Regions from separate parts of the Arthrobacter sp. TRD_SC_6 genome, predicted to be linked through region 2. Evidence: predicted binding sites of a transcription regulator. Region 2 holds the regulator's gene; the other holds the start of a gene.
What was found. Region 2 encodes LexA, which represses DNA repair genes until DNA is damaged. Its sites were predicted from a motif close to TCGAACANNTGTTCGA; they were not measured.
Positions count from the first base shown of each region.

Region 1: the regulator LexA is predicted to act here: its motif matches at 2,581-2,596, upstream of uvrA (excinuclease ABC subunit UvrA).

Region 1 covers NZ_CM143953.1:2,499,495-2,503,910, forward strand. The annotation lists gene ACWA1U_RS11770 (DEAD/DEAH box helicase) at 1-434, opposite strand, end outside; gene ACWA1U_RS11775 (trans-aconitate 2-methyltransferase) at 636-1,421, shown strand; gene ACWA1U_RS11780 (MBL fold metallo-hydrolase) at 1,407-2,045, opposite strand; gene ACWA1U_RS11785 (GntR family transcriptional regulator) at 2,171-2,548, shown strand; gene uvrA (excinuclease ABC subunit UvrA) at 2,670-4,416, shown strand, end outside.
Region 2 covers NZ_CM143953.1:2,165,826-2,170,241, forward strand. The annotation lists gene ACWA1U_RS10300 (ATP-dependent DNA helicase) at 1-1,206, shown strand, start outside; gene lexA (transcriptional repressor LexA) at 1,220-1,942, opposite strand; gene ACWA1U_RS10310 (LysM peptidoglycan-binding domain-containing protein) at 2,261-2,644, shown strand; gene ACWA1U_RS10315 (histidinol-phosphate transaminase) at 2,770-3,879, shown strand; gene hisB (imidazoleglycerol-phosphate dehydratase HisB) at 4,003-4,416, shown strand, end outside.

The DNA.
Region 1 (4,416 bases), 330 kb from region 2:
GTCCCGGCATTGGCTGTTGCCCCTTCCCTCAGGGCGATGTTAGCGAGGATTTCCGCGGTGCAGCAGATAATCGGAGCGTCCTGGTTCACGGAAGAATCTCCGGTCACCATACCCACGTTCTCCGCTCCGAACGTGGCGCACAGGGCGAAGAACTTCTCGGAGACCAACGCCTTGATGGGCGCGGTGTAGTAGCTCCGCCGACCTTCGGCGATCGCATGGAAGTGCGCCGCGACCGCCACGAGTGACTTCCCTGAGCCGGTCGGGGTCGCGAGGATCACGTTGTTTCCCGAAACCAGTTCGAGGACTGCCTCGTCCTGTGCCGGGTAGAGGGTGATGCCCTCAACGGCCGACCAGGTGTGGAACGCCGAATAGACGGCGTCGGCGTCCGGGCTGCCCGTCTGTGCGGATGGGGGGAGGTAATCCTGAATACTCATATCGGGCTAAGCCTATCGGCAGGGGCCCGGCGCGAGCGTAGCGAGTGTTGGGGGGCCGGTGGGCGCTATCGGCAGGGGCCCGGCGCGAGCGTAGCGATTGTTGGGGGGCCGGTGGGCGCTATCGGCAGGGGCCCGGCGCGAGCGTAGCGAGTGTTGGGGGGCCGGTGGGCGCTAACTGGCAGCGTTCGATAGGCTCGCTGAATGCGATGGGATCCCACACAGTACGCCCGATTCTCCGACCACCGGTCGCGGCCTTTCTTCGACCTGGTGGGCCGCATTAACCATGACGCGCCGCGCAGGGTGGTGGATCTGGGGTGCGGGCCGGGGGAGCTGACTGCCGTGCTGGCCCGCAGATGGCCCAATGCAGAGGTCCTGGGGATGGACTCTTCTCCGGAGATGATCGAGCGGGCAGAGGCGCTGGGCGACGCCCCGGCCAACCTGTCCTTCGCCATTGGCGATGTCCGCGACTTCGCGCCTGAACCGGGTACCGACGTCGTCGTCTCGAATGCATTGCTGCAGTGGGTGCCTGGCCATCAGGCACTTTTGGCCAGCTGGGCGTCGAGGCTGGAAGCCGGAGCTTGGCTCGCGCTGCAGGTGCCGGGGAACTTCTCCTCCCCTTCCCACGCGCTGATGCGCCAGCTTGCCGATTCAGAGCGGTGGAAGCCTAAGTTGGCCGGTGTGTTGAGGCACGACGACGCCGTCAGCGAGCCGGGCGGGTACCTGCGCCTCCTGGGCGGGGCGGGATTGGCGGCGGATGCCTGGGAGACTACGTACCAGCACCTCCTGCAGGGGAAGGATCCGGTGCTTGAATGGGTTCGCGGAACCGGCCTACGACCGGTACTCGCCGCCCTCTCTGCAAGCGAGGCAGCGGAGTTCGAGGCCTCCTACTCCGCTTTGCTGGCAGGAGCGTATCCGCCTGAATTGGACGGGACCGTTTTCCCTTTCCGCCGTATCTTCGCGGTGGGCCTCAAGCTACCAACCACGTGAGCGCCACTCTTCGAGCGAGGGCCGTTCAGCGCCCAGGGTAGTGGGCTTTCCGTGGCCCGGATGGACGACCGTCTCATCAGGCAGCACGTCGAACACCCGCTCCACCACGTCGTTGAGAAGCGATTCGAACCGCGCCGGGTCTCCGCCCGTGTTCCCTACTCCTCCGGGAAACAGGGAGTCCCCAGTGAACAGGTGCGCGGGCTTGTTAGCGTCTCGGTAAAGAATTGCCACCGAACCGGGCGTGTGTCCGCGCAGCGAAATGGCTTCGAGGTCGAAGCCGTCGAAGTTGCCAATGTCCCCGTGCTCCAGCGGTATGTCGGTTTTTACCGGGATATCACCGACGTCTGCCGCTCCAGCAGCGGTTTTCATCCCGGTGGCTTCCACCACCTCGGCCAGGGCGCGTACGTGGTCCCAGTGCGAATGCGTGGTGATTACGAGCGTGGGCCGAAGGTCCGCTGCGGTGTCGGCGGACGCCGAAGCCATCAGCTCAAGGACGCCCTCTGCATTATCGGCAGCATCGATCAGAACCTGCGCACCGCTCGCCTTGGACGTCACGACGTAGACGTTGTTGTCCATTGTGCCCACTGATGTGCTGCGGATAGTTATGTCCCGGAGGTCATGCATGATGGCCAGTGTAGTCCCGGAACTGGGCGGCATCGGCGGGAACCTGGCTGGAAACCGGATGGAGAAGCTGCGCGCTGCGTGGCAGAATGTGAGCACCCGTCCGCCGTCGTTCAGGAGCGCGCACTGTGAACTCAGATGTAACAGCGTGGCTTCGGATTGATCCGGCGAGCCCCAAGCCACCGTATGAGCAGTTGCGTGTGCAGATTCTGGATGCAGCGAATGATGGCTCACTTCCGGTTGGGACGCGGCTTCCGCCGGTCCGCACCCTCGCAGCGCACCTCGGCGTGGCAGTGAACACTGTCGCCCGTGCCTACCGTGAGCTGGAGCAGGCGAAGATTGTGGTCACGCGTTCGAGGGCCGGGACTGTCGTGGCCGCAGCAGGTGACGAAGCGCGGCAGAGGGTGGCCGAGGGCGCGAGTGAGTTCGCCCGGCTGGTCAAGGCGAATGGCATCACCGAAGAGGAAGCAGTGTCCTACCTGAGGGCTGCTCTCCGCCGTCGGTGAACATTCGGCGGGACACGCCGATATAGCGCTCTTCGAATATGTCTTCGAACACAGTTTCCTCTAAAGTGAAATGGTGTCTATCGCAACCCCATTGGATTCCGAACTCTCACACCCCGACAATATGCGCCCCGATCTCTCGCGGCTGGTAGTCAAGGGCGCGCGCGAACATAACCTGCGCAACGTTGACCTGGACCTGCCGCGTGACGCGATGATCGTGTTCACGGGTTTGTCGGGTTCCGGAAAGTCATCCCTTGCCTTCGACACCATCTTCGCGGAAGGGCAGCGGCGCTACGTCGAGTCCCTTTCGGCCTATGCGCGCCAGTTCCTGGGGCAGGTGGATAAGCCCGACGTCGACTTCATCGAAGGCTTGTCGCCAGCGGTTTCGATCGACCAGAAATCCACGAGCAAGAACCCGCGTTCAACGGTGGGCACCATCACCGAGATCTATGACTACATGCGTCTGCTTTGGGCGCGCGTCGGGCGCCCTCACTGCCCGGTGTGCGGCGAGGCGGTCACCAAGCAAACTCCGCAGCAGATCGTCGACCAGCTGATGGAACTGGACCAGGGCACCCGCTTCCAGATCCTCGCTCCCGTGGTGCGCGGGCGGAAGGGTGAGTTCGCCGATCTCTTCCAGGACCTTGCGGCGAAGGGCTACTCACGGGCGCGGGTGGACGGCGACCTCGTGCAGCTCACCGATCCACCGAAACTCGGTAAGCAGTTCAAGCACACCATTGAAGTCATTGTGGACCGCCTGGTGGTAAAGGACGGCGTTCGTCAGCGGCTGACGGACTCGATCGAGACTGCTCTCAAGCTCGCCGAGGGACGCGTGCTTGCCGACTTCGTCGATCTCGAGGCTGAAGACCCGCGGCGCATCCGCGCGTTCTCTGAAAACCTCGCCTGCCCCAATGAACACCCGCTGGCCATCGACGAGATCGAGCCTCGTTCGTTTTCCTTCAACAACCCTTTCGGGGCGTGCCCTGCGTGCACCGGTATCGGCACAAAGCTCGAAGTCGACGAGGAGCTGGTGGTACCCAACCCTGACCTTTCGCTCCGGGAAGGCGCAATAGCACCCTGGGCATTGGGAACGGCAACCCTCGAGTACTGGACCCGGCTCCTGGAGGGATTGTCCAAAGAGATGAAGTTCTCCATGGACGCCGCCTGGAGCAAGCTTCCGAAGCACGCGCGGGACGTTGCGCTCTACGGCAAGGACCACAAAGTGGTTGTCCAGTACCGCAACCGGTTTGGCCGGGAGCGGAAGTACAGCACGGGGTTCGAAGGCGCGGTGCAGTACATCCATCGCAAGCACCTTGAGACGGAATCGGATTACGCCCGCGACCGCTACGAGGAATACATGCGTCAGATTCCCTGCCCGGCGTGCGGTGGGGCCCGCCTCAATCCGGCGTCGCTTTCCGTACTCATCAATGGGCGCTCCATTTCAGAGGTTGCGGCTATGCCGATGCGCGAGTGCAGCGACTTCCTGAACAACCTCGTCCTCACCGGTCGTGAAGCGCATATCGCGTCGCAGGTTCTGAAGGAAATCCAGGCTCGGCTCCGCTTCCTGCTGGACGTCGGGCTCGAGTACCTCAACCTCGAACGGGCAGCTGGCACACTTTCCGGCGGCGAGGCGCAGCGCATTCGACTGGCTACGCAGATCGGCTCGGGCCTGGTCGGCGTGCTTTACGTTCTGGATGAGCCGTCAATCGGGCTCCATCAGCGGGACAACCGGCGCCTGATCGAAACCCTCACGCGCCTACGCAACCTGGGAAACACCCTGATCGTTGTTGAACACGACGAAGACACCATCAGCGAAGCCGACTGGATCGTCGACATCGGTCCGGGCGCAGGTGAACACGGCGGCCAGGTAGTGC
Region 2 (4,416 bases):
ATCGGGGCGGCATCCACCGCCGCACGGCGCCACCTCGGCGTGGATGCGGACACGCTCATCGCTGCGCAGCATGCGTTCGAAGCAGCGTTCGACGCCGAACCCACGGGTTTGATGGCGACTGGACTGGATGAGGAACAGGAGATGGCCCTTTCCCAACTGCGCGAGGCATGCCGGCTGGCACTGTCCGAGTCCACCTCTGAGGGCCAAGCCCAGTCAGTGGACGGGGGACGGCAAATGGCACGTTCACGTCTTCTCGCCACACTCGAGCTGTGTGAGCGGATGCTGGGAGCCGGCGGAGCTGGAGAGGTGCTGTGGGCGAACCGGCAGAGCACGTTCACGCCGGGTTCCGGCTATGTTGCGGCGCCGGAGTCCTCGCCCGCAACGATCAGCATCGCGCCCCTCTCCGTTGCAGGACGTTTGAGACGCGGGTTGTTCGAAGATCACACGGTGGTTCTGACCTCGGCCACGCTGGCGATCGGCTCTGAATTCGGGCCCGTCGCGGGTGCACTGGGGCTTACCGGCGTCGGTGCGCCCACCTGGACCGGGGTCGACGTCGGCAGCCCCTTCGATTACCCGAGTCAGGGAGTGCTCTACGTGGCGAAGGACCTGCCTACACCAGGGCGGGGCACGACCGAACAACAGCTTGCTGAGTTGGAAGCACTGATCCGTGCCTCAAGGGGCGGCGCCCTTGGCTTGTTCTCCTCACGCAGGGCCGCTGAAGAAGCGGCAGAGGCCCTGCGGGACAAGGTGGATTTTGACATCCTGTGCCAGGGGGAGTCCTCCATGGCGGATTTGGTCCGTCGATTCTCCGAGGAGCCCGACACCTGCCTGTTCGGCACCATGTCCCTCTGGCAGGGAGTGGATGTCCCGGGGAGCTCATGCCGTCTGGTGGTGATCGACCGTATCCCGTTCCCGCGCCCGGATGATCCTCTGATGACAGCGCGCACCAGGGCGGTCGCGAGAGCGGGCGGAAACGGATTCATGACCATCGCCGCAACCCATGCGGCCGTCCGGCTGGCACAGGGCGCCGGCCGATTGATCAGGGCCCAGGACGACAGGGGAGTAGTGGCGGTACTGGACTCGCGGCTGGCTAATGCCAGATACGGCGGATTCCTGCGGGGTGCACTGCCCCCGTTCTGGCCGACGACCGACCGCACCACTGTGCTTGCCATCCTGTCCAGATTGGCGGCATCCCAGCCCGCATAACACAGATCCGCGGCTAGAGAGCGCGCATCACCGAGACGACCTTGCCCATGATCGTGGCATGGTCGCCGAGGATGGGTGAGTAGTTGGTGTTCTGCGGTAGGAGCCACGTGTGCCCGTCCCGCTGGCGGAACGTCTTGACGGTCGCTTCATCATCGAGGAGGGCAGCTACAACGTCGCCGTTCTCGGCAGTGTTCTGACGGCGTATGACCACCCAGTCGCCGTCGCAGATGGCGGCGTCGATCATGGAATCACCTGAGACGCGAAGCATGAACAGGTCGCCATGGCCCACCAGTTGCCTCGGCAATGGCATGACGTCCTCCACCACCTGGTCCGCAAGGATGGGCCCGCCGGCCGCGATGCGGCCGACAAGGGGCACCATAGCCGCGTCCACGGACGAAAGAGATGTCTCGTCACTGTTGCCATCCCGCTCCGGGTTGTTCGCCGTCGGGTGGAAGGACTCCTGCCCCAACGTAAGCGGGAGAAGGATTTCCATTGCCCTTGGGCGCTTGGGATCTCTCCGGATATAGCCCATCCGCTCAAGTTGGGACAGCTGGTGAGTCACGCTGGACAGGCTGGCGAGCCCAACAGTGTCTCCGATTTCCCGCATTGACGGCGGATACCCGTGGGCCGCAACGCTGAGCTGGATGGACTCCAGGATTTTCTTCTGCCGGATGGTCAACCCTTTAGGAGTTGCGCGCCCACGCGGACGCCCGCGGCCACGCTTCACGTCGGGCACTGCCAGCTGTGTGGGTTCCTCGGCTGCACTGAGTTCTGCCACTTGACTGCGTCCCTTCACTCTGTCGATCCCGGCCCTCTGCCGGACCTCCAACAATTTTTGTCAGTGGTAGGTGATGGGCTGATTTCCGAAGACGCCAACCGGTACCTGTGCTTGCAACGCTATGGGACAAAGGAGCTGTTTTCAAACATTTGTTCGAGCGAGTCTCGACAATATTAGGTAATCAGTGCTAAAAATAAGCAGAAGAATAGAACACAGCTTCGAATCGCGGCTTTCCGCCGAGTGCAGCGTGTTCAGACCCGCAGAAAGGCGGACGCCATGACGACGCTCCAGCTCTCAGCAACTACCCGAGTTCTTCCCGGTGACCGAAAGGCCGTTGGAGAGACCCTTATAAGCAAGCTGCACTTGACCCGCAGAGGTTGGGTGCTCCTGGTTGCGGTTCCCCTTGCGCTCATTGCGGCGGCTCTTCTGATGGTTGCTGCTTCCTTTAACCAGGCGCAGGCATCCGGTTCTGCTCCTGGCGTGACGGAGACGGTGAGGGTCAACGTCGCCGCAGGGGAAACACTCTGGGGTCTCGCGGCTGAATATGCTCCGGACCGGGATCCCCGCGCGGTCGTTGCTGAGATTGTGGAACTCAATGCGTTGGCCAGCTCCACCGTCCAGGCCGGGCAATCGCTGCACATTCCAGTCACTGGTTCCTAGCTACCGATCAGAACGCTGTCGATCAGAATCGCTTTCGATCAGAAACAGGGGTCGCCGGGCGTAATATCGTCGCCTGTCTGCTGAGGGATTGGGGATCACCCATCGATGGGCCTTAAACTCGGCAGGTGACCGATCAGCTCGAACGTCTCAACCGTCTCCCGCTCAGGGCCAACCTCCGTGGTCTGCAGCCCTACGGTGCTCCGCAGCTGGACGTACCCATTCTGCTGAACGTCAACGAGAACACTCATGGGGTCCCCGAAGACGTTCAGGAAGCCATCGTTGAGGCGGTAAGAAAATCAGTAGTGGGGCTGAACCGATACCCGGACCGGGAGTTTACCGAGCTACGCGGGCAGCTTGCCACTTACCTCGGCCATGGTCTGACACCTGACAATATCTGGGCTGCCAACGGCTCGAACGAGGTTCTCCAACACATCCTGTTGGCATTCGGTGGGCCTGGTCGGTCCGCGCTCGGTTTCCCGCCCACATACTCGATGTACCCATTGCTTGCCGGAGCAACGGGTACCGCGTACCTGGCCGGGAAGCGTTCGGAAAGCTTCGACCTCACGCCAGATTCCGCTGCTGAGCAGGTTGCATCCTCGGGCGCGAATATCGTCTTCCTCTGCAGTCCGAACAACCCGACAGGAACGGCGCTTTCACTCCAGGTGGTCGCGGACGTCTACGAAGCCGGGGATGCGGCCCAAGCCATCGTGATCGTGGACGAGGCATATGCCGAGTTCGCCCACGAAGGTACGCCGAGTGCCCTGGAGCTACTGCCCGGACGTGAGCGCCTCATTGTCTCGCGCACCATGAGCAAGGCTTTCGCCCTGGCAGGGGCACGGCTCGGCTATCTGGCAGCGGCTCCGGAGATAACGGATGCGCTCAGACTGGTGCGCCTGCCCTACCACCTTTCAGCCATCACCCAGGCGACTGCAATCGCAGCCCTGACCCATTCGACCCGCCTGCTGGAGAATGTCGACTCGATTAAAGTGCAACGCGACCGCATTGCTAAGGGTCTGAAAGCTCTCGGACTTCCGGTCGCGCCGTCCGATTCGAACTTCGTTCTGTTCGGTGGGCTGAAAGACCCCCGTGCGGTGTGGCAGGGGCTCCTGGACGCTGGAGTGCTGATCCGGGATGTCGGTATTGATCACCACTTGCGCGTGACCGCCGGCACCGAGACGGAAACCACGGTGTTCCTGGACACCTTGGCCTCGTTGATCCGGGCAGGTGTCTCCTAGACTGGAAGCTGCGCTGCGGATCCCGTATCCATCATCGCCGCATGAATCATCCGCCGGGACACGAGCTGCTCAGGCTGCTGCCCTCCCGACCAGTTCTCTGCCGTTTCACATTAAGGACTATCCATGACCGTGGCAGCCACAGCCGCCCGCTCCGCTCGGCGCGAGCGGAAGACAAGCGAATCGTCGGTATTCGTAGAGTTGAATCTCGACGGAACCGGGCGGTCGGAAGTGAGTACCTCCGTACCGTTCTACGATCACATGTTGACGGCCCTGGCGAAGCATTCACTGATAGACCTCACGGTGAGGGCGACTGGTGACACCCACATCGATGTCCACCACACGGTTGAAGACGTCGCTATTACTTTCGGCGAAGTGCTCCGGGAAGCGCTCGGGGACAAGGCAGGCATTCGGCGCTTCGGCGAAGCTACGGTGCCATTGGACGAGGCCCTGGCCAACGCGGTAGTCGACATCTCCGGCCGTCCCTACCTCGTCCACGCCGGAGAACCTGCAGGCCAGGAGTACCACCTCATCGGAGGA